DNA from 4 places in the Streptomyces sp. NPDC001351 genome. Region 4 is predicted to be linked to each of the others. Evidence: riboswitches for the same ligand, from Rfam matches in the RefSeq annotation. Region 4 holds a riboswitch; each other region holds the start of a gene.
The links. A riboswitch is a leader RNA that binds a small molecule or an ion and turns the genes downstream of it on or off. The one in region 4 is predicted to bind thiamine pyrophosphate.
Positions count from the first base shown of each region.

Region 1: another riboswitch for thiamine pyrophosphate. It lies ahead of ACFY1U_RS02010 (tetratricopeptide repeat protein); the one in region 4 lies ahead of ACFY1U_RS46605 (thiamine ABC transporter substrate binding subunit).
Region 2: another riboswitch for thiamine pyrophosphate. It lies ahead of thiC (phosphomethylpyrimidine synthase ThiC); the one in region 4 lies ahead of ACFY1U_RS46605 (thiamine ABC transporter substrate binding subunit).
Region 3: another riboswitch for thiamine pyrophosphate. It lies ahead of thiO (glycine oxidase ThiO); the one in region 4 lies ahead of ACFY1U_RS46605 (thiamine ABC transporter substrate binding subunit).

Region 1 covers NZ_JBIAWS010000001.1:440,037-447,859, reverse strand. The annotation lists gene ACFY1U_RS02025 (class I SAM-dependent methyltransferase) at 1-692, opposite strand, end outside; gene ACFY1U_RS02020 (glycosyltransferase family 4 protein) at 686-2,101, opposite strand; gene ACFY1U_RS02015 (TetR family transcriptional regulator) at 2,312-2,962, shown strand; gene ACFY1U_RS02010 (tetratricopeptide repeat protein) at 3,002-3,865, opposite strand; TPP riboswitch at 3,922-4,109, opposite strand; gene ACFY1U_RS02005 (ferredoxin) at 4,177-4,416, opposite strand; gene ACFY1U_RS02000 (aldehyde dehydrogenase) at 4,421-5,878, opposite strand; gene ACFY1U_RS01995 (MBL fold metallo-hydrolase) at 6,082-7,110, shown strand; partial or broken gene ACFY1U_RS01990 (nuclear transport factor 2 family protein) at 7,153-7,599, shown strand; gene ACFY1U_RS01985 (RidA family protein) at 7,663-7,823, shown strand, end outside.
Region 2 covers NZ_JBIAWS010000004.1:579,269-587,091, forward strand. The annotation lists gene ACFY1U_RS17635 (IclR family transcriptional regulator) at 1-554, shown strand, start outside; gene ACFY1U_RS17640 (SsgA family sporulation/cell division regulator) at 652-1,089, shown strand; gene ACFY1U_RS17645 (YibE/F family protein) at 1,267-2,751, opposite strand; TPP riboswitch at 2,823-3,012, shown strand; gene thiC (phosphomethylpyrimidine synthase ThiC) at 3,005-4,825, shown strand; gene ACFY1U_RS17655 (hypothetical protein) at 4,970-6,073, shown strand; gene ACFY1U_RS17660 (hypothetical protein) at 6,112-6,258, shown strand; gene ACFY1U_RS17665 (hypothetical protein) at 6,391-6,918, shown strand; partial or broken gene ACFY1U_RS17670 (thiamine biosynthesis protein ThiC) at 6,953-7,084, shown strand; gene ACFY1U_RS17675 (hypothetical protein) at 7,243-7,823, opposite strand, start outside.
Region 3 covers NZ_JBIAWS010000001.1:767,141-774,963, reverse strand. The annotation lists gene ACFY1U_RS03545 (hypothetical protein) at 1-363, opposite strand, end outside; gene metF (methylenetetrahydrofolate reductase [NAD(P)H]) at 420-1,343, opposite strand; gene thiE (thiamine phosphate synthase) at 1,584-2,240, opposite strand; gene ACFY1U_RS03530 (Rv2175c family DNA-binding protein) at 2,399-2,770, opposite strand; gene ACFY1U_RS03525 (NAD(P)/FAD-dependent oxidoreductase) at 2,864-4,105, opposite strand; gene ACFY1U_RS03520 (hypothetical protein) at 4,138-4,488, opposite strand; TPP riboswitch at 4,542-4,653, shown strand; gene thiO (glycine oxidase ThiO) at 4,651-5,805, shown strand; gene thiS (sulfur carrier protein ThiS) at 5,802-6,002, shown strand; gene ACFY1U_RS03505 (thiazole synthase) at 6,006-6,800, shown strand; gene pknB (Stk1 family PASTA domain-containing Ser/Thr kinase) at 6,919-7,823, shown strand, end outside.
Region 4 covers NZ_JBIAWS010000021.1:152,444-160,266, forward strand. The annotation lists gene ACFY1U_RS46590 (maleylpyruvate isomerase family mycothiol-dependent enzyme) at 1-601, opposite strand, end outside; gene ACFY1U_RS46595 (ABC transporter ATP-binding protein) at 652-1,671, opposite strand; gene ACFY1U_RS46600 (ABC transporter permease) at 1,672-3,273, opposite strand; gene ACFY1U_RS46605 (thiamine ABC transporter substrate binding subunit) at 3,318-4,394, opposite strand; TPP riboswitch at 4,482-4,589, opposite strand; gene rlmN (23S rRNA (adenine(2503)-C(2))-methyltransferase RlmN) at 4,613-5,719, opposite strand; gene ACFY1U_RS46615 (NACHT domain-containing protein) at 7,161-7,823, shown strand, end outside.

The DNA.
Region 1 (7,823 bases), on a different contig from region 4:
GCCACGAAGCTCTTGCCGATCAGGGGGTTGAGTGCCTGTTCGGCGACCCTGGTGGCCAGGGGCTTCTTCATGATGTCCCAGACCAGCAGCTTGTGGTACGCCTTCACCGGCAGCGCCTTGTCGTTGTCGACGCCGAACGCGCACTTCAGCCACCAGTACGGCGAGTGGAGTGCGTGGGCGTGGTGCGTGCCGTAGGGCTTGAGGCCCGCCTCGCGGATCTTGGCCAGCAGCTCGTCCGCCTTGTAGATGCGGATGTGGCCGCCCTCGACCTCGTGGTACGCGTCGGACAGTGCCCAGCAGACCTTCTCGGGGCCGTAGCGCGGGACGGTGATGGCGATGCGGCCGCCGGGCTTGAGCACCCGGACCATCTCGGCGAGCACGCCCTTGTCGTCGGGGATGTGCTCCATGACCTCGGAGATGATGACGACGTCGAAGGACTCGTCGGGGAAGGGCAGCGCCAGGGCGTCGCCCTCCATGGCCGTGGCGGTGGCGCCCGCCGGGGCCTCGCCCGCCTCCTTCATCGCGGCGAACCACTTCGCGACCTCGCGGATCTCCTCGCCGTTCTGGTCGAGCGCCACGACCTGGGCGCCGCGCCGGTAGCACTCGAACGCGTGCCGGCCGGCCCCGCAGCCGAGGTCCAGGACGCGGTCGCCCGGGGCGAGCGGGAACCGGGAGAAGTCGACGGTCAGCACGTGGCCCTACTTTCGGGGTGGGGGGCGGCTATTTCTTCTACGGCTTCTACGGTCTGTACGACGGCCTTCGGCTGTTCGGCCGCGCTGGGTTCCCGGGCCGGGGAGCCGGTGATGGCCTCGCGGTATCTGGCGACCGTTCCCTCGGCGGCGCGGGCCCAGGTGAAGTGCCGCAGCACCCGCTCACGGCCGGCGCGGCCGAGCCGTAGCCGCAGCTCCGGGTCGCCCAGCAGGCGGCTGAGGCCTGCGGCCAGGGCGCCCGGGTCGCCCGGCGGCACCGCGAGACACGTCTCCCCGTCCCGCCCGGCGACCTCGGGGATCGCGCCGCCGGTCGTCGCGACCAGGGGTGTGCCCGTGGCCATCGCCTCGGCCGCCGGGAGGGAGAAGCCCTCGTACAGGGACGGCACGCAGGCGACCTCCGCCGAGCGGACCAGGTCGACCAGTTCGGCGTCCGAGATGCCCTTCACGAACTCGACGGCGCCTTCGAGGCCGTAGCGCTCCATGGCCTGGGCGACGGGGCCCTCCGTGGGCCGCTTGCCGACGACGACGAGGTGGGCGTCCGGGTGCTCGGTGCGGACCTTCGCGAGTGCCTCGACGAGGAAGACGAGGCCCTTGAGCGGGACGTCCGCGCTGGACGTCGTCACGATCCGGCCCGGGACGACGGGGACGGACGGGTCGGGCGAGAAGAGGTCGGTGTCGGCGCCGATGTGGACCACGTGGATACGGTCGTCCCGCACGCCGAGGTGGTCGATGATCTCGGCGCGCGAGGTGCCGGAGACGGTGAGGACCGAGGGCAGGCGGCGGGCGACGCGCTTCTGCATGCGGGTGAAGGCGTACCAGCGCCGCTTGCCCCAGCGCTGCTGCCAGTTCTCGGCGGCGTCCAGCTCCAGCTGCCGGTCGACGGTGATGGGGTGGTGGATGGTGGTCACCAGGGGGGCGCCCACATCGCCCAACAAGCCGTATCCGAGCGTCTGGTTGTCGTGCACGACGTCGAACTCGCCGCGGCGGGCGCGGAGATGGCGGCGGGCGCGCAGGGAGAACGTCAGCGGCTCCGGGAAGCCACCGGTCCACATGGTCGCGACCTCCAGCGCGTCGATCCAGTCGCGGTACTCGTCGCGCCCCGGGGTGCGGAAGGGGTCCGGCGAGCGGTAGAGGTCGAGGCTCGGCAGTTCGGTCAGGCTCAGGCGGCCGGCGTGGTCCGCGCCCTCGTCGAGCACGGGGTAGGGCTGGGAGCCGATGACCTCGACGCGGTGGCCGAGGCGGGCCAGCTCGCGGGAGAGGTGGCGGACGTAGACGCCCTGTCCGCCGCAGAACGGGTTCCCTTTATAGGTGAGGAGCGCGATGTGGAGCGGTCGCTCGCCGTCGGCGGCGAGGTCCTCCTGGGGACCCGCCTGACTGGCCTCAGCGGTCACTCTGGGCCCCCTTCTGCCTGCACTGTCCCGCGAGATTACGCCGGGACGCTAATCTAGAACAAGTTTCAGACTTGATCGTCCAGGAGGCTCTGAATCTACCGGCAGGTAGGGGCGCGGTGAGCAGTGGATCAGGTGATTCGCGCCACGGCACGGGCCCTGCCAAACTCGGTGCGATCACCAGCCCTCACCGACTGTCACGGAACGGGATCCATGCCTGCGCAAGCGAAGGTGGCCAAGGTGGAAGCACGTACCTCGCAGCCGGCCTCCCCGCCCCTCACGGAGCGGCAGGAGGCGCGCCGTCGGCGCATCCTGCACGCGAGCGCGCAGCTGGCCAGCCGGGGTGGTTTCGACGCGGTGCAGATGCGTGAGGTCGCCGAGTCCTCGCAGGTGGCCCTGGGCACCCTCTACCGCTACTTCCCGTCCAAGATCCATCTGCTGGTCGCCACCATGCAGGACCAGCTGGAGCACATGCACGGCACGCTGCGGAAGAAGCCGCCGCAGGGGGAGACGGCGGCCGAGCGGGTCGCCGAGACCCTGATGCGGGCCTTCCGCGCGCTGCAGCGCGAGCCGCATCTGGCGGACGCGATGGTGCGTGCGCTGACCTTCGCCGACCGGAGTGTCTCGCCCGAGGTGGACCAGGTCTCCCGCCAGACCACCGTGATCATCCTGGACGCGATGGGCCAGGAGAACCCGACCCCCGAGCAGCTGTCCGCGGTCCGTGTCATCGAGCACACCTGGCACTCGGCCCTGATCACCTGGCTCTCCGGCCGCGCCTCCATCGCCCAGGTCAAGATCGACATCGAGACGGTGTGCCGGCTGATCGACCTGACGGATCCGGCGGCGACCGCGAACCCGTCCTGAGGAGGACAGGGGAAGCCGGCCGCGCCCCGGAGCCCCGTCTCAGCCGATCGCGGCCAGCCCGCTCCAGCTTCGCCCGATCGCCGCGCCGTCCACCCACACGGCCAGGAGCCGACGTGCCTCCGCCTCCGGAGCCGCGAGGGACACCGTCTGCGCACCTGCCGGCAGGCTCCGGTCCTGCTGATGGGTGCCCTCGCTGCAGCAGGCGCAGAGCACGCGGACGCTGCTGGCCGGTTCGGCGCCGTAGCCGTGGTCGCCGAACAGGTCGAGCAGGGCCCGCAGGTCGTCCGCCTCGCCGGCCGCCACGGTCACCTCCAGGGTGGGCAGCTCGGAGGCCTCGAAGAGGAGCAGCTCGTCGAAGACGGGGAAGGTCACTCCGTCGAGGATCCGCTCCCCCTTCGGCTCGCCGTCGTGGACGACGATCTCGCCGTACCGCCGCCCTCCGGTCACGGGTACGTTGACCACCCGTCCGCGCGTCGGGCACAGCCGCTCGATCCACACGACCTCGCGTTTGCCGCCGGTGTCGAGCCGCACACACGCGTTGCCGAAGCCGTCCACGATCTCGCCGTCGCCGTCCGGGAGGTCGATGCCGAAGCCGGCCCAGGCGTCGCGGGCCGTCGCCCAGTCCCGTTGGATGGTCGCCGCGATGCCCAGGTTCCAGTACGCCGGGTCACCCTCACCGCGCGGGGAGCGCGCGGCGGCCTCGCGTCCGAGTTCATACGCCTTCGCCCAGTTCCGCAGGAACTTGTGGGCGAGCGCGGTGTTGTACCACCAGTTGGCGCTCGGTTTCTCGTCCGGGAAATGGGCGAGCACCTGCTCGTAGAGGCCGGCGGCGCGCAGCCACTCCTCGGCCCCCCACGCCTCACGAGCCTGCTTGATCAGCTTTCTGGCCTCGGACTTGCGCACGCTTCCCCGCCCTGATCGCACCTACGGCAACCGCTGGAGCGTAGCGCGCACACAAAGGACCTACGAGACGGGTTCCCTTCGCCGGCATTACCCGGGTCAGGTAGTGGAGGTCGCCTTCCGGTCGCGGACCTTGCGGTCCACGGCCCTCCGGCCTCTCAGCCCGGACCGTCGACGTCGGTCCCAGCGGACTGACTGCTTCACGCCAGAATCGGCTACTCCGGTTCGGACTCCCTCACTCGTCCCGTAGGCCAATTCCCAGAATAGAACATCCGACCGGGAATGAACCACCTGAAAGGGTACTTTTTCGGGCACTACTCCTCCGGCGGAAACACCGGCTCCCCGCTCTCCAGCAGCGTGATCACGATCGCCTCCACCGGGCAGTTCTCCGCCGCCTCCAGGATGCGTTCGTTGGCGTCGGCCTCCGGCTCGACGGGGTGCGACTGCATGGCCGAGTCGAGACGGAAGGCACCGGTCGCGCGGTGGACGCACTGGGCCGAGCCGATGCAGATGGAGCGGTCGACCTCGACGTGCCAGCGGTCTCCCGCCCCCATCCTCTCAGCCCTCCCAGCCGGCCGGGAGATGGATCATCTTGTGTTCGAGGTACTCGCCGTAGCCCTCGGGGCCGAACTCCCGCCCCAGGCCCGAGTTCTTGTAGCCGCCGAAGGGGCCGAGCATGTCGAGGCTGAAGGTGTTCACCGAGTACGTGCCGGTACGGACCCGGCGTGCGACCTCGATGCCGTGCGCCACGTCCGCCGTCCACACGCTGCCGCTCAGCCCGTAGTCGGAGTCGTTCGCGATCTTCAGGGCTTCGGACTCGTCGCCGTAGGGAAGCAGGCAGATCACCGGGCCGAAGATCTCCTCCCGGGCTATCCGCATCGAGTTGTCGACGTCGCCGAAGAGGGTCGGCTCGACGTACCAGCCGCGGTCCAGGCCCGGCGGGCGGCCGCCGCCGGTGAGTATCTTGGCGCCCTCCTCCTGGCCGATGCGGATGTAGTCGAGGTTGCGCTGCTGCTGGCGCCTGGCGACGAGGGGGCCGACCTGGGTCGCCGCATCCAGCGGGTCGCCGACGACCAGGGCGCTCGCCGCCGCCGCGAAGGCCTCGGCGAACTCTTCGTAGCGCGAGCGCGGCAGGAGGATGCGGGTCTGGGCCACGCACGCCTGGCCGTTGTTCATCCAGGCCGCCGGGACGACGCCCGCGACGGTGGCCGCCACGTCCGCGTCCGGCAGGACGACCGCCGCCGACTTGCCGCCCAGCTCCAGTGTCACGCGGGTGAGGTTGCGGGAGGCCACCTCCATCACGCGCCTGCCCGCCGCCACCGATCCGGTGAAGGCGACCTTGTCGATCCCGGGGTGCCCGACCAGGTACTCGCTGACCTCGCGGTCCGCGGGCAGGATCGACAGCACACCCTCGGGCAGCCCGGCCTCGCGTGTGATGTCGGCCAGGATGTACGCGTCCAGCGGCGACTCGGGCGACGGCTTGAGCACCACCGTGCAGCCGGTGAGCAGCGCGGGCGCGAGCTTGGCGGCGGCCACGAACTGCGGGACGTTCCAGGGGACCACGGCCGCGACGACCCCGACCGGTTCGCGCCGCACCAGGATCTTGCCGAGGACGCCGTCGCGCTGCTCCTCGTATGTGAAGTCGCGGGCGACGGTGATCGCCGCGTCCCACACCATCATCGCGCCGAGCGCCTGCGCGAGGACGCTCCAGGAGTACGGGGAGCCGTTCTCGGAGGAGATCACGCGGGCGATCTCCTCGTGCCGTACGGCGATCGCGTCCTTGATGCGGGTGACGACCTCGATCCGTTCGCCGAGGGTCATCCGCGGCCAGGGCCCCTCGTCGAAGGCACGGCGGGCGACCGCGACGGCCCGGTCGACGTCCCCCCGCGAGGCGTGCGGCACCCGCCCGATGACCTCCTCGGTGTGCGGTGAGATCACCTCGATGACGTCCTTGCCGAGGGGGTCGGTCAACTCCCCGCCGATGAACAGCTGTCCGTGTTCCACGAGCTCGGTCATGGCCGACTGCCTCCCCGGAGCGCCTGTCTCTGACGGTTCATCAGATACGGCACTGATACCAGTTCCCCTCGGAGGAGTCCACGGGCCGTACACGACTTGACCGCGTGGACAGGACCGCGTGGACAGGTGACTTGGGCTCCCATCGAAACGCGTTCTAGTTATAGTGGGCCGAGCGTGGCCGGTTCGCGGCGATTGGGGAGCCCATGACGCAGGTGTACGACCACGGCGGAGGCGTCCGGTCGATCAAGGTCCCCATCCCGGACAATCCCCTCGGCCATACGCTGGTCTACGCCGTCGACACCGACCGCGGGCCCGTACTGGTCGACACGGGCTGGGACGACCCCGCCTCCTGGGACACGCTCGTCGAGGGGCTGACGGCCTGCGGTACGGCGGTGGGCGAGGTGCACGGCGTCGTCATCACCCACCACCATCCCGACCACCACGGCCTCTCCGGCAGGGTGCGCGAGGCGTCCGGCGCCTGGATCGCCATGCACGCCGCGGACACGGCGATCGTGCGGCGCACCCGTGACACCAGGCCGGGCCGCTGGTTCGCGTACATGACCGCCAAGCTGGTCGCCGCGGGCGCCCCCGAGGAGCACGTGGCGCCGTTGCGCGACGCGGCGCCCCGCACCACTCTGCCGGGCTTCTCCCCCGCCCTGCCCGACCGGGAGATCGTCCCCGGCGAGCTGCTCGACCTCCCGGGCCGCCGGCTGCGCGCGATATGGACGCCGGGGCACACCCCCGGCCACGTCTGCCTGCACCTGGAGGAGCAGCATCCGGCCCGACTGCCGGGCCACGGGAGGCTGTTCTCCGGCGATCACCTGCTCCCCGAGATCACCCCGCACATCGGCCTGTACGAGGACCCCGACGACACCACGGTCACCGACCCCCTCGGCGACTACCTCGACTCCCTCGAACGCGTCGGCCGTCTCGCCCCCGCCGAGGTGCTCCCCGCCCACCAGCACGTGTTCGCCGACGCCCCGGCCCGCGTACGCGAGTTGCTGGACCATCACGAGGAGCGGCTCACCGGCCTCCGGTCCCTCCTGGTGGAACCGCTCACCCCCTGGCAGGTCGCCGAGCGGATGGAGTGGAACCGGCCCTGGGCCCAGATCCCCTACGGCTCGCGGAACATCGCGGTCTCGGAGGCCGAGGCGCATCTGCGGCGGCTGGTGAAGCTGGGGCGGGCGGAGGCGGTGGCGGGGAGCGACCCCGTGACGTACGTGGCGGTGTAAAGCGGTCGCGCCCGGTAATCTGCCGCTGGTACGAACGGTCCCATGGACCCCTTGCAGCAACTCCTCGCCGAACGTGCCTGCGAGCGTCTGATCCTCGACTTCGTCCACCGCCTGGACCTCGGCGAACCGGCCTCCGTGGCCGAGTTGTTCACGGAGGACGGCTGGTGGGAGTGGCCGCCTCCGGGGGACGGGCGACGGTCCGTGGGGCGTGAGGCGCTGCGGAAGTACTTCGGCGCACGCCCCGCGGACAAGCTCTAGCGGCGGATCATGTCCAACATCCGTGTCACTGTGACGTCGGCGGACACGGCCGAGGCCACGTCGTACTTCACGACGTACCGGATCGAAGGCTGGACGGACGGCATGGTCCCGGCAGGACCGCCCGTCCAAGTGGGCAACTACGAGGACACCTTCCGCCGCGTCGACGGCCGTTGGCTGCTCGCCTCCCGCACGCTGCACCTCCCCTTCGGTGGCCCGACCCCGCACGTCGGCCGCGGCCCTCTCGACCCCGTCCGCACCGACCTCGCGCCCTTCGTCCCCTTCGCCGACGGCAGCATGCCGCCGCTGTCCCAAGGGATCCGAAGCGGCCCGCTGTTGTTCACCTCGGGTCAGGGGCCGCTGGATCCGGCGACCGGCGAGATGCCCGCGGACTTCGGCGCGCAGGCACGGCAGGTGCTCGCCAACGTCGAGGCCGTCGTCGCGGCGGCAGGCGGCGA
Region 2 (7,823 bases), on a different contig from region 4:
ACGCGGCGGTACGACTGAGCAGCAGCGGAGCCCAGCAGAAACGTCGCAGCACGATCGTCGACGCACTCGCCGGCTGGCGGGACGCGATCGGTGTGCCCGTGTACTACGCGGTGTACCGGGAAGGCGAGATCGAGGTCATGTGCGTCTCCGACACCCCGGGCAATCCGGCCGTCGAGGAGTGGGCCGACTTCCGTGAGACCGCGCACGCGCATGCGATCGGCCAGTGTCTGCTCTCCCAGCTGGACGACGCGGCCCGCCGCGACCACCTCGACCGTTACCCCGTGCAGTCCATCACCCCGTACACCGTGCGGGACAACCACACCCTGCTGCGGCGGCTCGAGCGGACGCGGCGGATGGAGCCGGTGACGGAGCGGCAGGAGTACGCGCTGGGGACCGTCTGCGCCGCGATCCCGATCACGATGGGCACGACGGCCGCGACGATGGCCATTTCTCTGCCCTCGCATCAGGCCGACCGGCTGATGTCCGCGGCCCGGCAACTGCAGAGCGAAATCGGAAAGCTGATGGGGTCACTCGCGCTCTCTATCAGTATCTGAAAACTCACTCCTTGTGATCTGTCGTGTACGTTCAGCAAGATTCCACCAGTGTCAGGGGATCACTCCCAGCCGGTCGGCTTCAATGACGGGGTAGGCGATGCGCGAGTCCGTACAGGCAGAGGTCATGATGAGCTTTCTCGTGTCCGAGGAACTCTCCTTCCGCATCCCGGTGGAGCTGCGCTACGAGAGCTGTGATCCCTATGCCGTGAGGCTGACCTTCCATCTTCCCGGCGACGCGCCGGTGACCTGGGCATTCGGTCGTGAACTGCTCATCGACGGGGTGTGCCGGCCGTGCGGGGAAGGCGATGTGCGCGTCTCACCCGCCGAACAGGATTCCCTGGCCGAGGTCCTGATCCGGCTTCAGGTCGGCCGCGACCAGGCGCTGTTCCGTGCGTCCACGACGTCGCTCATCACGTTCCTCGACCGCACCGACAAGCTGGTGCCACTCGGTCAGGAGGGTTCCCTCGCCGACTTCGACGCCCACCTCGACGAGGCCCTGGACCGCATCCTGGCGGAGGAGCAGAGCGCTGGCTGAGACGGGACGGCGGGGATCGGCCGGAACGCTTCTTCGTGCGATGCGGAGGGCGCAGTAACGCTTCTCCATGCCTCCATGCCTCCATGCCTCCATGCCTCCATGCCCCCCCCATGCGCACGGCAGCCGGAGTCTGTACCGCCCCAACGTCTGTTCAAGCGGGTCCGAGCGGTCCTCGGCTCACCGCTTGCGCCGTCGGCCCCGCCCCGTGCGTGCCGCAGCAGGTGCTGCGCCGACCGTGCCCGCCGCCTGCTCCGGGCCGGGACGGTCGGCCGCGACCACCAGTGCCGCGAGCAGCGTCGTGACCGGCACCGAGGCGACCAGGCCGATCGAGCCCACCAGTGTCCGTACGATCTCCTCCGCCACCAGTTCGCTGTTGGCGACCGTCCCCACACTGCTCTGCGCGATGGAGAAGAGCAGCAGCAAGGGCAGCGCGGCGCCCGCGTAGGCGAGGACGAGGGTGTTGACGACGGATGCGATGTGGTCGCGGCCGATGCGGATGCCCGCCCGGTACAGCCCCCGCCAGCCCATGGTCGGGTTTGCGTCGTGCAACTCCCAGACAGCCGACGTCTGGGTGACCGTCACGTCGTCGAGGACACCGAGCGAACCGATGATGACGCCGGCCAGCAGCAGGCCGCTCATGTCGATCGACGGGTACAGGCCGTGGATCAGACCGGTGTTGTCGTCCGTGTTGCCGGTCAACGCGGCCCAGCCGATGAATTCGGAGCCGAGCAGGCCGATCAGGATGAGCGAGAGCAGCGTGCCCAGCACCGCCACGGAGGTACGGGCCGACAGGCCGTGGCACATGTAGAGCGCGATCAGCATGATGGCGCTCGATCCGATCACCGCCACGAGCAGCGGGTTCGAACCTTGCAGGATCGCGGGCAGGATGAAGAAGGTCAGCACCATGAAGCTGACGGCCAGCGCGATCAGGGCCATCAGCCCGCGCAACCGGCCCACCACTACGACCGCGAGTGCGAAGATGCCGGCCAGCAGCGCCATGGGGAAGCGGCGGTTCACATCGGCGACCGAGTACTGCAGATCCTTCGGCGCGGAGGGCTCGTAGGCGGCCACGACCTTCTCGCCCTCGTGCAGTTGCCGCGACTGGTCCGGCTGCACGATCTCGGTGAACGTACGGCCCTTGTCCTTGCCGGTGTCGACGCGGATCGTCGCCTTCTTACAGGTGCCTTTCGCCTGCTGCTGGGCGGAGGAGCCCTCTGCGGTGGAGGTGTCCCCGGTCGGGGTCTCGCCCGAGGCGTTCACCGACTTGCAGCTCACCTCGACGACCTTGGCGACCGTCGCCTGCTGGGTCTGCCGGTCGAAACCCACACCGGTGCGCTGGTGCGGCGGGGCACCACCGGGCCACAGGACCACGAGCCCGACCGCGACGGCCGCGGCGAACGGGATCAGGATGGCGGCGATGACCTTGCGCAGGTGCTGGGAGACGGGTGCCGCCGGACCGTGGCTGTGCGAGTGACCGTGCCCGCCACCGGAACCATGGCTGTGCCCCGGCCCGTGCCCGCCACTGGACTCGTGACCGTCCCTGGCGCCCGGTCCTGGCCCGTGGTGGTGACCGGCCCCGAAACCATGGCTGCTGCCGTCTCCGGAGCCGTGTCCGCGAGGCTGCTCCGGAGGGGGGTAGGGGGGCTGATGCGTCGTGGTCACCGCCCGATCATCGCAAGAGCGGCAGGGGCCCTCTGTTCAGCGCGCCCGAATTGACGCTAGCGTGGAGGCACCTTTGCACACGCGGGAGCTCGGAGCACCGGGCTGAGAGGGCGCTGACCTCCGTCCCAGCGATGTTTCACGTGGAACATCACCGAAGTCGAGTGATGTTCCCCACGAGACGTCGACAGACGGAAACCGCTGCGTCGACCGCCGAACCTGTTACCGGGTAATGCCGGCGTAGGGAGTAGGTCTCATGACCAACAAGGACGCACGCACGCCTGCCTCCAGCCAGGACGGACAGCCCATTCAGGGCGAACAGTCCCAGGAGGCCGGGAAGTCCATCGGCTGGCACAAGGCGTATGTCGAGGGCTCACGCCCCGATCTGCGGGTGCCGGTCCGTCAGGTGCATCTCACCAACGGGCAGTCGGTCACGCTGTACGACACGTCGGGCCCGTACACCGATCCGCTCATCGACACCGATGTGCGCAGGGGGCTTGCCCCGCTGCGCGAGAACTGGATCATCGCGCGCGGTGACACCGAGGAGTACGCGGGCCGTCCCGCCCGTCCTGAGGACGACGGGATCAAGCACACCTCTCCGCGAGGCGGTCTGCGCAACCTCGACGCGGTCTTCCCGGGCCGGCCGCGCCAGCCGCGCCGCAGTCGCGACGGCAAGGCGGTCACGCAGCTCGCGTATGCCCGCCGTGGGGAGATCACGCCGGAGATGGAGTACGTGGCCATCCGGGAGAACGTCTCGCCCGAGGTCGTCCGCCAGGAGATCGAGGCGGGCCGCGCGGTACTGCCGGCCAACGTCAATCACCCGGAGATCGAGCCGATGATCATCGGCAAGCGGTTCCTGGTGAAGGTCAACGCCAACATCGGCAACTCCGCGGTGACCTCTTCCATCGAGGAGGAGGTCGAGAAGATGACCTGGGCGACCCGTTGGGGCGCCGACACGGTCATGGACCTGTCCACCGGCCGCAACATCCACACCACGCGTGAATGGGTGCTGCGCAACTCCCCCGTCCCCATCGGCACGGTGCCGCTCTATCAGGCCCTGGAGAAGGTGGACGGCCGAGCCGAGGAGCTCAGCTGGGAGATCTACAAGGACACCGTCATCGAGCAGGCCGAGCAGGGCGTGGACTACATGACGGTCCACGCGGGCGTCCGTCTGCCGTACGTCCCGCTCACCGCGAACCGCAAGACCGGCATCGTCTCGCGCGGCGGCTCGATCATGGCCGCGTGGTGCCTCGCGCACCACAAGGAGTCGTTCCTGTACGAGAACTTCGAGGAACTCTGCGAGATCCTCGCCGCCTACGACGTCACGTACTCGCTGGGCGACGGCCTCAGGCCGGGATCGATCGCGGACGCCAACGACGAGGCGCAGTTCGCGGAGTTGCGCACGCTCGGGGAACTCAACCGGATCGCCAAGCGTTTCAACGTACAGACCATGATCGAGGGCCCGGGACACGTCCCGATGCACAAGATCAAGGAGAACATCGACCTTCAGCAGGAGATCTGTGATGAAGCTCCGTTCTATACGCTCGGCCCGCTGACCACCGACGTCGCGCCTGCGTACGACCACATCACCTCCGGCATAGGTGCCGCGATGATCGCCTGGTGGGGCACGGCCATGCTCTGCTATGTCACGCCCAAGGAACACCTGGGCCTGCCCAACCGTGACGACGTCAAGACCGGTGTCATCACCTACAAGATCGCAGCCCATGCAGCCGACCTCGCCAAGGGGCACCCCGGTGCGCAGGAGTGGGACGACGCGCTGTCCGACGCCCGCTTCGAGTTCCGGTGGGAGGACCAGTTCAACCTCGCTCTGGACCCGGACACGGCACGGGAGTTCCACGACGAGACCCTCCCTGCGGAGCCGGCCAAGACCGCCCACTTCTGCTCGATGTGCGGGCCGAAGTTCTGCTCGATGAAGATTAGCCAAAGCATCACAGAGCAGTTCGGTGGTACAGCCGCTGCCGGGGCGTCTGCTGAGGAGGTCGCTGAGGGGATGCTGCAGAAGTCGAAGGAGTTCGCGGCGAGCGGTAACCGGGTCTACCTGCCCCTGGCCGACTGACCCCGACGTTTTGGGCTGATTCCTTGTCCACGGCCCCGGTCAAGACGGCCGGGGCCACACGAGGCTTTGGGAAATCTTGCTCCAAGCCGTAACGGAAGAGACAAGATCGCGCATGGCGTGATCTATGTCCCTACCCTGCCTGACATGGGCGGGATCGATGTAGCCAATGGAGTCGTCGGCGCGGTGCTGGGGATGCTGTTCGCGGTGTTGTTCCAACAACCGTTACAGGACAGCTGGTACAGACTGCGGACTCGCTCCACGAGAGCGGTACGCAGCCTGAGGCAGCGGGAGGAGTCCAGTCCCGCGTGGAGAGCCTTCTCCGTAGGCCCCCTCCACACATCTGCCCTGATTGTGGAAGGGGATGGTGAGTCGTCCATACCTGCCGAAGCCATCTACATCCAGGTCCTCGACGAGGAGATCGAGCTGCCCTCGGACATGGTCGGCTGGCGCGCTGAAATTGAGGCTGAGAGCGCGCGTTTGCGTGCGGAGGGTCAGACACCGTTGTGGAATGGTCCTCGCTACGCAGTCGAGTCGTTCGACGTCTCACGCACCGCCCTCGACGAGCAGCCCGAAGTTCATCTGAGGCTGCGCCCGACGGACTATTACACCTTTCTCGCGGCCCAGCAGCTCGACCGCCGACTAGCCGACGGGTCAACTCCCCGGTCCCGCTACCTCGACCCGGACAATCCGCTGAGATCACCTGCGTTTCTGCAATGCAGTTTCGCCATCAACGTTGCGGTCGTGACCGCCGACGACATGTTGGTCGTCAGTCAGCGCAGTGACAGGGTCCGTATGGCGCCGGGTGTCTGGAACTCATCCGTGAACGAGGGCATGTCACGGCACATCGACTCATCCGGCCGGAGCGCCCCGGACCTGTATGCCGTCGCTCGGCGCGGCATGCGGGAGGAACTCTCCATAGAGCCCAACGAGTACTCGCTCGAACTGCTTGCCTTTGTGTTGGACATCGACAAACGCCACTGGAGCGCCCACTTCTACACAAGGCTCAAGGACTTGACCTGTGAAAGCCTGCAAGCACGTATGAGCAGAGGAGTCGCGGACAGATGGGAACATCAGACCATCGACTACGTGCCTTTCCGTCCTGCAGCAGTGGTCAAGTACATGCTGCGGGCCGATCGCATTCATCGGTGGGCTCCTCTTGCGCCGGCGCTCTTCCATCTCGCATTGGTACATGTCTACAGCCGCACACCGGTCGAAAGGGCGGAGGCGCAGGTTCTTCGGCGTATGTAGCAGTGCACGTTGCCAAGTGACGGCTTACGCTAGCGTCGATGAAGATTAGCCAAAGCATCACAGAGCGGTTTGGTGGTGCGGTGGCTGATGGGGCCTCGGCGGAGGAGATCGCGGAGGGGATGCTCCAAAAGTCCAAGGAGTTCGCGGCTACCGGGAACAGGGTGTACCTGCCCATCGCCGATTGACCGACTCGAGCACAAGCGCCGTCCCAGTGGAGCCGGCCTTCGAGGAGCGGCGCCTTGTCGAGTGACTCGATCAAGAGCCAGCGTAGGCTGCCTGCCTGACGCTGGATCGGTAAGAGCAGGTGAGCTGCGGGCATGGGCATATGGGATGTGAAGCCTGACGGCGAGCGGTTGCGATGGGCGCTGGAACCGTTCGTGGGCATTGGACCCTTGAGGTTCGGGATGGATCCCACGCAAGTGGCCGCTGCACTCGGCCAGGAGACGGCGGACTACTCCACGACCATTCCGTGGGGTGACACCGTGACGTGTCAGGAGCGCTTCACAGGGGTGGGTCTGATGGCTTACTACGCGGATGAGACCCGCTTGGCTGGCGCGACGGTGGACGCGTGCCTCGGGCCCCAGGTCCTCGTCGACGGTACGGCGCTGGTGGGGCGTGCGCCCTCTGAGATGGAGCAGTGGCTCATCGACCGTGCCGAGGCGAGGGAGCCCTATTCCGAACTCTTCTACATGCCGGGGGCCGACCCCGGCTCGCAAACGCTCGGCCTCGTGATGTGCGCGCAAAGGGCCGGAGACGTCGTTCTGACCCGGCCTGTCTTCCTCTCGTCTGAATGGATCGACGACGTCTATCACCGTCTCCCAGCTTCGGAATGGGCGACCTTCTGAAGCCCCCTCCCGGGACTCCTGGTTGCTGTTGTCGTCGATGAAGATCTCCCAGGACATCCGCCGCGAACACGGCGGAAGCCGGGCGGAGATCGAACAGGGCATGGCCGAGAAGTCGAAGGAGTTCGCGGCCGCGGGCAACAGGGTGTACCTGCCGATCGCGGACTGAGGTATGCCGGTGTGAGTGGCTCCCCCGAAGTGGAAGACGGTCCCGCTCTTCGGCGTGAGGTGCCGTAGGGCGGAGCCGTCGGCGGGATCGGTGTTCGGCTTGCGCTCCCCCTGCGGGCCCTGGCGGTCCTTTCTGATGCGGGGGGCGCAAGCCGACGGTTACTCCGGCTGGTGTTCCGGGCCTCCGAAGTCCGGGCTGGTGTAGTCCGGGCTGGTGAAGCTCGGGCGCGGGCCGGGAGTCGAGCCGTCGTCCGGGCTGCTGAAGCCCGGCCGGTCGTAGCCGAGGTGAGGCATGCGGCTGGTCGACGCCGACGGGGTGGCGGTGTGCAGCGCCGCCGCGGTGCCGGGGTCGGCGAGTGCCTCCCTGAGGAACGGCATGATGCCGCGCTCCAGGAGTGCTTCGCGCCAGGCTTCCCTGGCCAGTGCCACTTCCCCGCTCAGTTCGCCGTACGGTCCCGACTCGAGTGAGGGCTGGTTGCGCAGAGCGGTGAGCAGCAGCCCGACAGCGGCGACGAGGATCGCGGCCGCGGTCATGGCACCGAACACCCAACCAGCGGTGATCATGGTTTTGCCGAACACTTGTTTGGGTTCGAGCGACCTGATGATGTACCCGACGAGCAGGAAGATCACCGCAGCTGTTCCGGCGAGGACGGGGGTGAGGACGGCGGCGACGGCGACGGCGCCCGCGCCGGCCGGCTCGGCGGCCTCGCCGAGGGTGGTGGCGAGCCCCACCGCCGCCG
Region 3 (7,823 bases), on a different contig from region 4:
GTCGCCGTGGTCGTCGTGGCCGCCGTCGCCCGGCTCGAGGTCGGAGACCTCCAGGGTCGGGTCCTGGTGCTCCGGTTCGCCGCCGCGCTTGCCGACGCCCGCGAAGCCCGTGCGGCTGACCGCCCAGCCCGACGCGAAGCCGCGGCGGAACGACAGCGTGACGTAGGTCTGGCCGACCGCGAATGCGGCAGCGCCCAGACCGATGACGATCACCGAGGGGATCAGCACCCCGAGCACGACGCCGAGGAAGCCGGCGAACGCGAGCAGCCGCCAGCGCAGACGCGCCTTGTACTGCAGCAGCACCTCGCCCAGCAGCCACAGCGCGACGATGCCGAACGCGATGTAGAGGACCGTCCAGCCCATGTACGCCCCTCTCCGAGTCGCCGCTACGCAGTGTGTCGTATACCCGTGCGGCCGGTCTAGGCCTGCGGGGGGTGGTGCAGGCCCAGGTTTTCGTAGATTTCCAGCGTCGCCGTGGAGTTGTTGAGCGTGATGAAGTGCAGTCCGGGCACTCCCTCGGCCAGCAGCCGCGCGCAGAACTCCGTGGCGAATTCGATGCCAATGGAGCGTACAGCGGTCGGATCGTCTTTTGCTGTGAGGATCCGCTCTTTCAGGGCGGCGGGGATGACTGCGTTGCTGAGTTGCGGCAGCCGCTCCAGCATCTTCACGCTGGTCACCGGCATGACTTCGGGGATGACGGGGGTCTCGCAGCCTGCCGCGGCGACCCGGTCACGCAGCCGCAGATAGGACTCCGGCTGGAAGAACATCTGTGTGATGGCGTAGTCGGCGCCGGCCCGGCACTTGTCGACGAAGTGGGCGACGTCCGTGTCCCAGTCCTCGGAGCGCGGGTGCATCTCCGGGAAGGCCGCAACGCCGACGCAGAAGTCGCCCGACTCCTTGATGAGCTGGACGAGTTCGGCGGCGTAGGTCAGTCCCGTCGGGTGCGGCACCCAGTCGCCCATGGGGTCGCCGGGCGGGTCGCCGCGCACGGCGAGCATGTTGCGGATCCCGGCGTCGGCGTACTGGCCGATGATGTTGCGCAGCTCGGCGATGGAGTGGTTGACCGCGGTGAGGTGGGCGACCGGGGTGAGCGTGGTGTCGGCGGCGATCTGCTCGGTCGCCTTCACCGTGCCCGCGCGCGTGGAGCCGCCCGCGCCGTACGTCACGGAGACGAAGCTGGGGGCCACGGCCTCGACCCTGCGGAGCGCGTCCCAGAGGTTGCGTTCGCCCTTCTCCGTCTTCGGAGCCCAGAACTCGAACGAGAACGTCGTCTTGCCGGTCGCGAGCATGTCACGCACCGTGCGCGCGTGGTCAGTCCTGGTGGATGCGGTTCCGAGGGCCATACCCGCAGGTTAGTCAGGGGGCGGCGACTCCCCCAACCGGATGCGGGATATTTGCCGGATTTGTCTATTTGTTGTCCACCTATCGGACAACCCGGCGGACATTCTTCGGACAAGCCGTCAGGTATTCCGTCCGACAAGCTACCGCGCATTACATCGGACAACCTGCCAGATTCCCATCCGACAATCCGCCTGACGCCCATCGGACAATCCGTCGGACGCCAGTTCCCGATCGGGCCTGCGCTACGCGCTCCGCAGCCGCTTCGCGAACTCCTGCGCCGCCGCGCCCGGATCGTCGGCCTCCGTGATCGCGCGGACGACCACGACGCGGCGGGCGCCGGCTTCAAGCACCTCGTCGAGGTTGCCGAGGTCGATGCCGCCGATGGCGAACCAGGGGCGCTCGGTGCCCAGGGAGGCGGTGTGGCGGACCAGGTCGAGGCCGGGGGCGTGGCGGCCGGGCTTGGTGGGGGTCGGCCAGCAGGGGCCGGTGCAGAAGTAGTCGACGCCCTCCTGGACGGCGGCCGCGGCGGCCTCGGACTCGGCATGGGTGGAGCGGCCGATGAGGACGTCCTCACCGAGGATCGCGCGGGCCGCGGGGACCGGGAGGTCGCCCTGGCCGAGGTGGAGCACGTCGGCGCCGGCGGCGTGCGCCACGTCCGCGCGGTCGTTGACGGCGAGGAGCTTGCCGTGACGGGCGCAGGCGTCGGCGAAGACCTTCAGGTGCTCCAGCTCCTCGGCGGCCTCCATGCCCTTGTCGCGCAACTGCACGATGTCGACCCCGCCCGCCAGGACGGCGTCCAGGAACTCCGGCAGGTCGCCCTGGCGCCTGCGGGCGTCCGTGCAGAGGTAGACGACGGCGTCGGCGAGCTCGGCGCGTGCGGCGGTGGCGGTGTCGGGCATACGAGGGTCCCCCGTGGGTGTCGTTCCTGGTCGGCGGCGTACGGGCGCGGCCGGCCGTGGCCGTCGGTTCCTGCGGGCCGCAGTGAACCACGGCCGCGGCCCTGCCTGCGCGGAGCCCGGCCCGTACGCCGGACGGTGTTCGGTTCAGTCTGTTCGGATCAGACGGCGAGCGCCTGGGCTCGGCGCTTCACCTCCGTACCGCGGTTCTCGCTCAGCGCCTGCGCGGGGGTGCCGGGCAGGCTGTCGTCGGGGGTGAAGAGCCACTCGATCATCTCTTCGTCGGTGAAGCCGTCGTCCCTCAGGAGTGTCAGGGTGCCGGTCAGGCCCTTGACGACCCTCTGCTCGGCCTCGTCGATGAATGCGGCGGGGACGTGCAGCGCGCGGTTCTCACCTCGGCGTACGGCGATGAGCTGGCCCTCCTTGACCAGCTGCCGCACACGCGTCACCTCGACATCGAGCATCTCTGCGATGTCGGGGAGGGTGAGCCAGGCGGGGACGAGAGCATCGATCTTTGCGTCAATCTCGGTCACGGACTCAAGCCTGCCATCCCGCACTGACAGTCGGAAGCCAGAAGCGTCCGACCTGGGGGTTTCGCCGCCTGTCGGGACCGCCGTCCCGCCGTGCTACGCCGTGGCCGTCTTCATGGGCCGTGCCGGGTCCGCGAGCAGCTCCGGGTCCATCGGGGTGCCCGCCTCGATCAGCCGTCTGCCCTGCGCCAGGTCCCTCGGCCTGCCGACCGCCAGCAGGGCGACCAGGCGGCTCTCGCGCAGCCAGCAGACGGACCAGGCGGGGCCCGACGGGTCGCCGCGCCACACGGTCGTGTCGGCGCCGGTGTGGTGACCGGCGTACTGGACGAAGCGGCCGAACTGCTCGGACCAGAAGTACGGGACCGGGTCGTAGACCGCGGGGGGCTCGCCGGTGGCCTCGCCGATGATGTTCGCGGCCACCGTGCGCGGGCCCTGGAGGGCGTTGTCCCAGTGATGGACCAGCAGGCGCTCGCCATACCGTCCCGAGGGGAAGGAGGCGCAGTCGCCGACGGCGTAGACGTCCGGTGCCGAGGTGCGCAGACGGGCGTCGGCGAGGACCTCGCGGTGCGCGCCGAGCTCGATGCCGGCGCCGGTCAGCCAGTCGGTGGCGGGGCGCGCGCCGATGCCGACCACGACGGCGCCCGCGGGCAGCCGGGAGCCGTCGGCGAGGACGACCGCGCCGGGCTCGATGTGCGCCACGCGCGCGTGTGTGCGCAGTTCGGCGCCCGCGTCGGCGTACCAGGCGGCCATCGGTGCGGCCACCTCCGCGGGCAGCGCGCCGGCGAGCGGCCGGTCGGCGGCCTCGACGACGGTCACCGCGCAGCCCGCCTCGCGCGCGGCCGTGGCGAACTCCGCGCCGATCCAGCCCGCGCCGACGACCACGATGTCGTGCTGCCTGGCCAGCACGGGCCGCAGCCGCGCGGCGTCGTCCAGGGTGCGCAGCAGGTGCACGCCGGGCACGCCCTCGGTGCCCGGGAGCGTGATCGGTTCGGCGCCTGTCGCGAGGACCAGGACGTCGTACGGCACGGGCCCGGCCTCGGTGTCCAGCTCGTGCCCGCCGGGGCGCACGCCGAGCACCTCGCATCCCAGTCGCAGTTCGATGCCGAGCGCCTCGAAGTCGACGTCGAAGGCGGAGCCCTCGGACTTGCCGAGCAGAACGGCCTTGGACAGCGGCGGCCGGTCGTAGGGCTGATGGGGTTCGGCGCCGATCACCGTCACGGTGCCGGTGAAGCCCTGTTCGCGCAGGGCGACCGCCGTCTGGACACCGGCCATGCCCGCGCCGACGACGACCACGCGCCGCCCCGGTGACGTGCTCACTTCCCGCGTCTGCTCGCTCACCTGATCACCATAGACAACTGACTATTTGTCAGTCAGGAGTCGTGCTCAGTGACCTGCTCCACAACACTCGTTCCGCTGCCGGACTGCGACTCCCACTCCCAGGTCTCCTCCAGGCGCACCCGCCCGTCCGGCAACTCCACGACGGCCGAGACGCAGTGCCCGGAGGACGTCGTCCCGTCGTTCTTCAGCTGGACGTACCGGAAGTCCAGCCGGTCACCTGACCGAGTACCCACCAGATGCCCGCGTACGACGTCGCCGCCCGCGTACTCGGCCCAGATCTCGCCGTCCTGCTCGTGGTACGTGAACCGGGTCCGGGTACCCACCTGACCTGGGGCCTGGTCGGCGACGGGGGCGAGGACGAGGCCGTCCAGCGAGCGGGGCATGACGGAAGGCTCCCTTACAGAGGCACGGCGGGTCGGGCTAGGGTGGCCAACGTACAAGCACTCGCGGGAGCCCGGACGCACCGGGCTGAGAGGGAGGCTGGCGGCCTCCGACCGTACGAACCTGATCCGGGTCATGCCGGCGAAGGGAGGGGCTGGACGCCCATGTCGTCACGTACGTCAGACGTCCTCGTCATCGGGGGCGGAATCATCGGCCTGGTCACGGCCTGGCGGGCCGCGCAGCGCGGCTTCTCCACGGCCGTCGTGGACCCCGAACCGGGCGGCGGGGCCGCCCAGGTGGCCGCCGGGATGCTGGCCGCGGTCACGGAACTGCACTACGGCGAGCAGACACTGCTCGGCCTCAATCTGGCCTCGGCCCGCCGCTACCCGGACTTCGCGGCCGAGCTCACCGAGCTCACCGGCCAGGACCTCGGCTACCGCCGGTGCGGCACGCTCGCCGTCGCCCTGGACGCCGACGACCGCGCCCATCTGCGCGAACTGCACGCGCTGCAGCGGGAGTCGGGCCTGGAGTCGGAGTGGCTGTCGGGGCGCGAGTGCCGGCGCCTGGAGCCGATGCTCGCACCGGGCGTGCGCGGCGGCCTGAGGGTGGACGGTGACCACCAGATCGACCCGCGGCGGCTGGCACGCGCGCTGGTGGCCGCGTGCGAGCGGGCCGGAGTGGTGTTCCACCGGGCGTGGGCCGAGCGTTTCCATGTCGTACGGGACCGGGCCTGCGGCGTCACCACGACGGACGGCGCGGAGCTGGGCGCGGGCCAGGTGGTCCTGGCCGCCGGCAGCCTCAGCGGACGGCTGCCGGGCGTCCCGGACGAGGTGTTGCCGCCCGTGCGCCCCGTGAAGGGGCAGGTGCTGCGGCTGACCGTGCCGAAGCGGTACGCGCCGTTCCTGAGCCGCACGGTGCGCGCCGTCGTCCGCGGCAGCCATGTCTACCTGGTGCCGCGCGAGAGCGGCGAGCTGGTGATCGGTGCGACCAGTGAGGAGCTGGGCTGGGACACGACGGTCACCGCGGGCGGGGTGTACGAGCTGCTGCGCGACGCCCACGAACTGGTCCCCGGGATCACCGAGCTGCCGCTGACGGAGACGCGGGCCGGCCTGCGCCCCGGCTCCCCGGACAACGCGCCCTTGCTCGGGCCGACCGAACTGCCCGGTCTGCTGCTGGCCACCGGCCACTACCGCAACGGCGTGCTGCTCACGCCGGTCACCGGCGACGCCATGGCGCATGTCCTGGCCACCGGTGAACTCCCGGACGAGGCACGCCCGTTCACCCCCAAGCGTTTCGCGCTCCTGGAGCAGCCCGCATGAACATCTCCGTCAACGGAGAGCTCCGGGAGTTCGCTTCCGGCACGGCTCTCGACACCGTCGTCCGCGCGCTGACCCCGGCTCCCTCCGGAGTGGCCGCCGCCCTGAACGAAACCGTCGTGCCGCGCGCACAGTGGCCGTCGACGTCCCTCCGTGAGGGCGACCGCGTCGAGGTCCTCACCGCCGTCCAAGGAGGCTGACCCATGGCCGACGACCCCTTTGTCATCGGCGGTACGTCCTTCACGTCCCGCCTGATCATGGGCACCGGCGGTGCCCCCAGCCTCGACGTCCTCGAGCGGGCGCTGATGGCGTCCGGCACGGAGCTGACGACGGTCGCGATGCGGCGCGTGGACCCCTCGGTGCACGGCTCGGTGGTGTCCGTCCTGGAGAAGCTCGGCATCCGGGTGCTGCCGAACACGGCGGGCTGCTTCACCGCCGGGGAGGCCGTGCTGACCGCCCGCCTCGCGCGCGAGGCACTCGGCACCGAATTGATCAAACTTGAGGTGATCGCCGACGAGCGCACCCTGCTGCCGGACCCGATCGAGCTGCTGGACGCCGCCGAGACCCTGGTCGACGACGGTTTCACCGTGCTGCCGTACACCAACGACGACCCGGTTCTCGCCCGCAAGCTGGAGGACGTCGGCTGCGCGGCGATCATGCCGCTCGGCTCACCCATCGGCTCCGGGCTCGGCATCCGCAACCCGCACAACTTCCAGCTGATCACCGAGCACGCGCGCGTGCCGGTGATTTTGGACGCGGGCGCCGGTACGGCCTCGGACGCGGCGCTCGCGATGGAGCTGGGGTGTGCGGGTGTGATGCTCGCCTCAGCGGTGACGCGGGCACAGGAGCCGCAGCTGATGGCCGAGGCCATGAAGCACGCCGTGGAGGCGGGCAGGCTCGCGTACCGGGCGGGCCGCATCCCGCGCCGCCATTTCGCGGAGGCGTCCTCGCCGCATGAGGGGCGCGCGCACCTGGATCCCGAACGCCCCGCGTTCTGAACGCGCGTTCGACAAGTTCCGGAAGTGGGTGCGACGTCCGTCACAGGTCGGCTGCAGTCCCGCTCCGATCTCACCCGAACCGGCAGCCCTGTCAGTCACGGCTCGTACACTCACCTGCGTGGATACGACCCTTCAGGACCCTCTGGTCGGGCAGGTGCTCGACGGGCGCTATCGCGTGGACGCGCGGATCGCGGTCGGCGGGATGGCCACGGTCTACCGGGCCCTGGACACCCGCCTGGACCGCGTGCTCGCGCTCAAGGTGATGCATCCGACGCTCGCGGCCGACGGCACCTTCGTCGACCGGTTCATCCGCGAGGCCAAGTCGGTCGCGAGGCTCGCACACCCGAACGTGGTGCAGGTCTTCGACCAGGGCACCGACGGGTCGTACGTCTACCTGGCCATGGAGTACGTCGCCGGGTGCACCCTGCGAGACGTGCTGCGCGAGCGCGGGGCGCTGCAGCCGCGCGCCGCCCTGGACATCCTGGAGCCGGTGCTCGCCGCGCTCGGCGCCGCGCACCGCGCCGGGTTCGTCCACCGCGACATGAAGCCGGAGAACGTGCTGATAGGGGACGACGGCCGGGTCAAGGTCGCCGACTTCGGCCTGGTGCGCTCCGTGGACACGGTCACCAACACCACCGGCACCGTCCTGGGCACCGTCTCCTACCTCGCTCCCGAGCAGATGGAGCACGGCACGGCCGACCCCCGGGTCGACGTGTACGCGTGCGGTGTCGTCCTGTACGAGATGCTGACCGGCGACCGGCCGCACGGCGGGGACTCCCCGGCCACCGTCCTCTACAAGCACATCCACGAGGACGTCCCGCCGCCGTCGGCCGCCGTGCCGGGCCTGGCGTACCGGCTGGACGAGCTGGTCGCGTCGGCGACCGCCCGCACCCCCGACCTGCGCCCGCAGGACGCGGTGGCGCTGCTCGCGCAGGCCCGCGACGTGCGCGCCGCGCTCAGCGCGGACCAGCTGGACGCACTGCCGCCGCAGGCCTTCGCCGCTGACCACCGGAGCATCTCCGA
Region 4 (7,823 bases):
CGTTCAGCTCGGGGGCGGTGTCGGTGGCATGGAGGTGGATGCTGCGACCGGGTCCGCGCAGCTCGCGCGAAGCCGCCTCGTCGGGCTCCGCCCGCTGTTTCCATTCCACGATCTCGAGCCACTCGTCGATCGCGTCGGCGGCCACCTCGGGCGCGACCTCGTAGGGCAGCCCGGCCGTCAGTGCGGCGTCCGCCCGGTGGACGGTGATCTCGTGCGTCATACGTCGTGCCCAGAAGCCGGACGTGTGGATCCCGGACCAGGACCACGCCTTCGCGTCGGGCCCGGCCTCGCGCAGCGCGCCCACCGCCAGCTCCCCGGCCTCCGCCAGCCAGGCGTCGAGGGCCTCGGCGTCCCCCGGGGCCTCGGGGCCGTCGCCGCGCGGAATCTCCTCGTCGGGGACGTTCTCCTCGGCCCGTTTCCGCACCAGCGTCCCGGCCCAGCGCAGGACGCCGCCCATGTGCAGGTTGAGCATTTCCAGGGTCCAGTCCGGACAGGTCGGGACGGTCACGGACAGATCGGCGCCGCTCGTCACCACCGCCCTCAACTGCTCCACCTGGTGGGCGATCTCGTCGCAGTAGCGATCATGCGTAAGAAGTGTCATCGCGCGCAGCTTATGCGACGCATCCATCAGCGGCCTCCGGCCGCGGGTTCTCAGCCGAGCACCACGATTTCCGCAGCGTCGAACTCCACCCCGACCGCGTCCCCGACCTCCGGCGCCTCCCGCAGCGCCACCGCCGCCTCGATCCGCGGCGCCTCCTCCGGCTGCACCTGTACGGCCACATGGGTGCCCTTGAAGGTGCGTGCGGCCACGGTGCAGCGCAGGCCCTCGTCGGCGGGGACGAGCCGGACACCGGCGGGCCGTACGAGCAGTGTGCGGGTGCCCTGCGGGGCGTCCTGCGGCACCGGCAGCTTGCCCCAGGGGGTGTCCGCGGCCTCCCCGCTCACCATCCCCTCGACCACGTTGTCGAAGCCGAGGAACCGGGCCACGAACTCGTCCGCGGGACGCTGCCACACCTCCAGTGGCGTACCGGACTGCGCGATCCGCCCGTCCCGCATCACCACGACCCGGTCGGCGAGCGCGAAGGCCTCGCCCTGGTCGTGCGTCACGGCGAGGACGGTGGTCCCCAACTGCCCGAAGAGTTCCCGCAGTTCGACGACCAGCCGCTCCCGCAGCGAGCGGTCGAGCTGACCGAGCGGCTCGTCCAGCATCAGCAGCCGCGGCCGTGGCGCGAGCGCGCGGGCCAGCGCGACGCGCTGCTGCTCACCGCCGGAGAGCGAGGCGACGGCCCGGCGCGCGGCACCCGGCAGCCCGACGAGGTCGAGCAACTCCCGTACCCGGTCGTCCTGTCGAGGGCGCGAGGCGCCGTGCATGCGCAGCCCGAAGGCGACGTTGCCGCCCACGTCCCGCTGCGGGAACAGCTGATGGTCCTGGAACATCAGGCCCACCTCCCGCTTGTGCGCGGGCACGCCCGACTGGTCGCGTCCGTCGAGCAGCACCCGCCCGGAGGAGAGGGGCTGGAGCCCGGCAACCGCCCTCAGGAGCGTCGACTTGCCGCTGCCGCTGGGCCCGAGCACGCACACGATCTCGTGTTCGGCGACATCGAGGCCGACGGCGTCGAGCACGGCCCGCCCGCCGAACCGCACGGTCGCATCCTCAAGGCTCAGCAGCATCTAGAACTCCCCGCTCCGGTCGGTGCGCAGCCGCTCCAGGACCAGCAGCGCCACTGCGCACACCACCATCAGAATCGTCGAAAGGGCCATCGCCTGCCCGTAGTTGAGGTCGCCCGGCCTGCCGAGCAGCCGCGCCACGGCGACCGGCAGCGTCGGGTTGTCCGGCCGCGCGATGAACACGGTCGCCCCGAACTCCCCCAGTGACACCGCGAACGCGAACCCGGCCGCGACCAGCAGCGCCCGCCGCACCATCGGCAGATCGACCTCCCGCCACACCCGCCACGGCGAGGCCCCGAGCACGGCCGCCGCCTCCCGCAGACGCGCGTCCACGGCCCGCAGCACCGGCAGCATGGTCCGTACGACGAAGGGGGCGCCCACCAGCGCCTGCGCGAGCGGCACCAGAATCCATGAACTGCGCAGATCCAGCGGCGGCTTGTCCAGCGCGATCAGGAAGCCGAAGCCGACGGTCACGGCGGAGACGCCCAGGGGCAGCATCAGCAGCGCGTCGAAGCCGCGGACCAGCCGGCCCGCGTCCCGGCGCGCGAGCGCCGCGGCGGCCAGACCGCCGATCGCCACGGCGATGGCGGTCGCGGCGAGGGCGTACTGCAGCGAGTTGCCGATGGCCTGGATCGGCGGCACGAGGAAGGTCCCGCCGTCGTCGTGGGTCAGCGCCCGGTAGTAGCCGAAGCCGGAGGCGCCGAGGGAGCGCTGCACCAGCACCGCGAGCGGCAGCACGAGCAGCAGGAGGACGGTGGCGAGGACCCCGGCCAGCAGCGCCCACTGCCCGGCCCCGCGCGGCCGCCGCGCCGTGATGTTCGCGTCCACGAGCCGCAGGGCGGTCTCCCGCCGCCGTACCGTCCAGGCGTGCACGGCGAGGATCGCGCCGACGGCGGCGAACTGGACGATCGTGAGCACCGCGGCGGTGGACAGGTCGAAGATCTCCGAGGTCTGCCGGTAGATCTCGACCTCAAGGGTGGAGAAGGTCGGGCCGCCGAGGATCTGCACCACGCCGAAGGAGGTGAAGGTGAACAGAAACACCATCAGCGCGGCGGCGGCCACGGCGGGCGCGAGCGCCGGCAGGGTCACCTTCCGCCAGGCCCGCAGCGGAGACGCACCCAGCATCCGTGCCGCCTCCTCCTGACGCGGGTCGAGCTGCCCCCACAGACCGCCGACGGTCCGTACGACCACGGCGTAGTTGAAGAAGACGTGCGCCAGCAGGATGGCCCAGACCGTGGTGTCCAGCCGTACGCCCCACAGCTCGTCGAGCAGTCCCCCGCGTCCGACCAGCGCCAGGAACGCCGTACCGACGACGACCGTCGGCAGCACGAACGGGACGGTGACGACGGCCCGCAGCACCTGCTTGCCGGGAAAGTCGAGGCGCGCGAAGACATACGCGCCGGGGAGCGCGACCAGGAGCGTGAGCGCGGTGGAGGCGAGCGCCTGCCAGGTGGTGAACCACAGGACGTGCCGGATGTCGGACTGCGTGACGACGTCGGCGATCCGCCCGAACTGCCACTTCCCGTCGACCTTGAGCCCGCGCGCCACGATCGCGGCGACGGGCCAGACGAAGAAGGCGGCGAAGAACGCGACGGGCACGGCCATCAGGCCGAGCCGCACCGCGCTCCCCGTCCGCCTTTGGCGGACGGCTACTTCAGTACGAGTGACGTCCACGACTTGACCCACTGGTCACGGTTGGCGGCGATCTTCGTCGGGGCCATGGTCTCGGGGTCCTTGGCCGGCTGCCCGTACTTCGCGAACTCCGGCGGCACCTTGGCGCCCTCGATCACCGGGTAGACGAACATGTTGAGCGGCATGTCCTCCTGGAACTCCTTGCCGACCAGGAAGTCGATGAACGCCTTCCCGCCCTTGGTGTTCCCGGCGTTGCTGAGCAGCCCGGCGTACTCGATCTGCCGGAAGCAGGTGCCGTACGACGTTCCGATCGGCGCGGTCTTCGGCTTCGGGTCGCCGTAGATGACCTCGGCGGGCGGCGAAGAGGCGTAGGAGACGACGAGCGGCCGGTCCGCCTTGGCCTTCTTGCCGCCCGCGGATCCGGAGAACTCCTGGTTGTAGGCCTGCTCCCAGCCGTCGACGACCTTCACGCCGTTCGCCTTGAGCTTCTTCCAGTAGCCCTGCCAGCCGTCGTCTCCGTACTGGGCGGCGGTGCCGAGCAGGAAGCCGAGGCCGGGCGAGGAGGTGGAGGCGTTCTCGGTGACGAGGAGGTTCTTGTAGGCGGGCTTGACGAGATCGTCGAACGACTGGGGCGGGGTCAGCTTGTGCTCGCTGAAGTACGCCTTGTCGTAGTTGACGCAGATGTCACCGGAGTCGATCGGCGTGACCCGGTGCCTCGCCTGGTCGACCCGGTACTGCGCCTGGATCCGGTCCGCGCCCTTCGCCTCGTACGACTGGAACAGCCCGTTGTCGAGCGCCCGCGAGAGCAAGGTGTTGTCGACGCCGAAGAAGACGTCGCCCTGCGGGTTGTCCTTGGTGAGGATGGCCTTGTTGACGGCCTGCCCGGCGTCGCCGCTCTTGAGGACCCTGACCTTGTATCCGGACTGCTTCTCGAAGTCCGCGAGGACGTTCTTCGAGACGGCCCACGAGTCGTGGCTGACGAGGGTCACGGTCTTGGAGTCCGCCGAGCCTCCGCTGCCGGACGAGGACCCGCACGCGGACAGCGTGATCAGGCCGAGGCCGACCGCGGCGGCCACGAACGTCTTGGTGTGCACTGAATTCCTCCTGGCTGACCAGGAAGAGACGCGGCCCTGCCCGGGACCGCCGGAGCATTCCGCCGGCTCCCGGGCAGGGCGCAACAGCTCGAGTGAAGACCGAACTTCCTACCCAGAATGACCTGGGCAAGGTTCAGAGGGTCTGCGGCCCGGTTGCCGCACTCTCAGCGCTGTGGCGCTCCCCTGTCGGAATATGAAGATGTACGTACCGGCTCAGGCTACCGCTCGGTGGCCGCGAGCTGACCGCAGGCCCCGTCGATCTCCTGCCCCCGGGTGTCCCGGACGGTCACCGGCACACCATGCGCGGCGATGGCTTCGACGAAGGCCTTCTCGTCCTCGGGCCGGGAGGCGGTCCACTTCGAGCCGGGCGTCGGGTTCAGCGGGATGAGGTTGACGTGCACGGGCTTGCCACGGAGCAGCCGCCCGAGCCGGTCACCGCGCCACGCCTGGTCGTTGATGTCGCGAATGAGCGCGTACTCGATGCTCAGCCGCCGCCCGCTCTTCTCGACGTACTCGAACCCGGCGTCGAGGACCTCGCGCACCTTCCACCGCGTGTTGACGGGGACGAGGGTGTCGCGCAGCTCGTCGTCCGGCGCGTGCAGCGAGATGGCGAGCCGGCACTTGAAGCCCTCGTCGGCGAACCGGTGGATCGCGGGCACCAGACCGACGGTCGAGACGGTGATGCCGCGCTGCGACAGCCCGAGCCCGTCCGGAGCGGGATCGGTGAGCGCCCGGACGGCCCCGACCACGCGCTTGTAGTTGGCGAGCGGCTCGCCCATCCCCATGAAGACGATGTTGGACAGCCGGGAGGGCCCGCCGGGCACCTCGCCGTCCCGCAGCGCCCGCATCCCGTCGACGATCTGGTGCACGATCTCGGCGGTGGACAGATTCCGGTCGAGCCCGGCCTGCCCGGTGGCGCAGAAGGGGCAGTTCATCCCGCAGCCGGCCTGCGAGCTGATGCACATGGTCACCCGGTCCGGGTAGCGCATCAGCACCGACTCGACGAGCGTCCCGTCGAACAGCCGCCACAGGGTCTTGCGGGTCGTCCCCTGGTCGGTCGACAGATGCCGTACGACCGTCATCAGCTCGGGAAGCAGCGCCTCCTGCAGCTTGCCGCGCGAACCGGCCGGGATGTCGGTCCACTCCGCCGGGTCGTGCGCATACCGCGCGAAGTAGTGCTGCGACAGCTGCTTGGCACGAAACGGCTTCTCGCCGATCTCGGCCACCGCTTCCTTGCGCTCGGCGGGCGTGAGATCGGCAAGATGCCGCGGCGGCTTCTTGGCTCCGCGGGGGGCGACGAAAGTGAGTTCTCCGGGCTTAGGCATGGCTGTACCAGTGTCGCAGATCCAATTGGGTGACCTGGGGCTGCGAGGTGGGACGCCTGTCACTGGTGGTCGTCATCCGTCACCGCTGAGCGCCCTCGGACGGCCCACAGACGGCCCGAAATTCTCGGATCCCCCAGGGCCTGACCAGCTAGCATCGCTGCCAGTCCAGGGGACGGGGGTGCGCCATGGCAATCGGCCGCAAGGGTTCGCGACGCACCGTCGTCGACGGCACGACTTTCCGTTGGCGCCTGCGCCGCCAGCCCACGTACGACCAGGCTCTCTGTGATCGACCGTGCACGTACGCCGTGCAGCACGCTGATACCCCTGGCACGACCCTGGTCGTCACCACGAATCAGCCACACGCCAGCAACTGGTTCGGTGCGCCGAGTGTCGCGGTTCTGCCCAGAGACGTCGCCGCCGCTATCGCGTTGGCTCTCTCCCGAGGCTGGTCCCCCACGCAGCCGGCCTCCCCGTTCCACCTGGACCAGTCCGAAGGCTTCGCCGCTGGCCCGGCGCTACCTCTCGACTGAGCCGCCGCGCTGCTTCTCAGGCCAAGCGCTTAGAAGGCGCTGGAGCGGACCACCGGGTGAGCGGGCCTGACCTGGCCGTTTCCGGGCGCTGAGTGCGGACGTTCGGCTAGCTCGTACGCGCATGTGATCGCAGTCGCGACGAAGCTCGTCTTGGGGGCCTGCGGTTCCAGTGGCACCATAAAGGATCAAGACGCAAAATTAAATAGATGGAGCAGCACGTCAGAGTGGCGGGCCCCCAGGCGTCTTGATCATGGTTCGCAACGGGCCTCGACAGGTTCCTGGGTGGGTCCCGACGTCCCTCAATTTTCATCCCCCAACGTCACGTTGTAGCGGGAGAAAGCACTATGGTTACGGGCCTTGATGACGCTGTCGCGGCAGCAGCTGCAAAAACCGTAGGAGGCGCCGCAGGAAAGCTAGCAGGACTGGGTGTAGGAGCTGTTGCTGAACGCTGGAAGCATCGACAGACCAGAGAAGTCCTTGCTAGCCAGAAAGAGATATCACAGATACCGAATATGTCATCGGGGCTCGCCTCAGACATATGGTCATTCTTGCACTCTCCGGAGCTCGAGTCTGTATCTCTCTCCATACTTACGCAGCTCTTTGCCAATCTGTCGCGAAAAAAGCAACAGAATTCTCTTAAGTCTACACGCGAGAAGCTCGTAGAACTCGTACGCCTTCACATTGAGTCGAATGATGAAGACCGCGATCATATATGCGAGGTTATATGGAGCTCTCTCCTGGGTGAGGCATTTGAGTATGCCCAAACCATTCGTTCAGTCTCCGACCTAACGCCAGAGGCTCGCGCTTCCAGTATTCGGTTGGCGGCCTGCTACGCGTCGGCAAACACAAAGAGCGCCGCTAGGCTTTCCGGGATATCCGAGCTAGCGGAATATCACTCTTTCGAAGAGGAGATGAAGGAACAGGTCAAAACTCTGAACGCGACAATGCGGCTCCCTCATGCAGGCACCAACAGAAAAGTCCCGTATAGCAAGCTCTATGTAGAGCCCAGGATTGTGCTGCCGCAGCATGCGAGTCATCTTAATGCCCCCGCTAGGCCCGACTTGAAATTTGTTCTGCAAAACTCGCACAGAACTATCATTCTCGGCGATCCGGGGGGCGGAAAGTCAACGCTGTCCCTCAAATTGGCCTGGGATATCGCTCGAGGAGCCCAAACAGGGACCTCGGCACGTGTTCCGTTCATATGTGTACTGCGAGATCACGCAGAAGATTTCGAACGCCAGAAGGCGACAATGATCCGCCATCTGGAAAAGATTTGCCGCTCTCCCTATAATGTGGAGCCACCCGAAGGGGCTGTGGAGTATCTACTCAGTTCTGGCCGAGCCTTCGTGTTGTTTGACGGCCTGGACGAGCTCACTGACACGGCACTGAGGCGGAAAGTTGTGGAATTCGTCGAGTCGTTCGCCTTTCGATTCCCTGATACCCCCATATTGGTTACATCCAGAAGGGTCGGCTACGACGAAGCTCCGCTAGATCCTGGGATTTTCACGCCGGTTAGTCTAGCTAACCTGGAATCATCGCAAGTGAAAGCATACGCAGAAAAATGGTTTAATCTC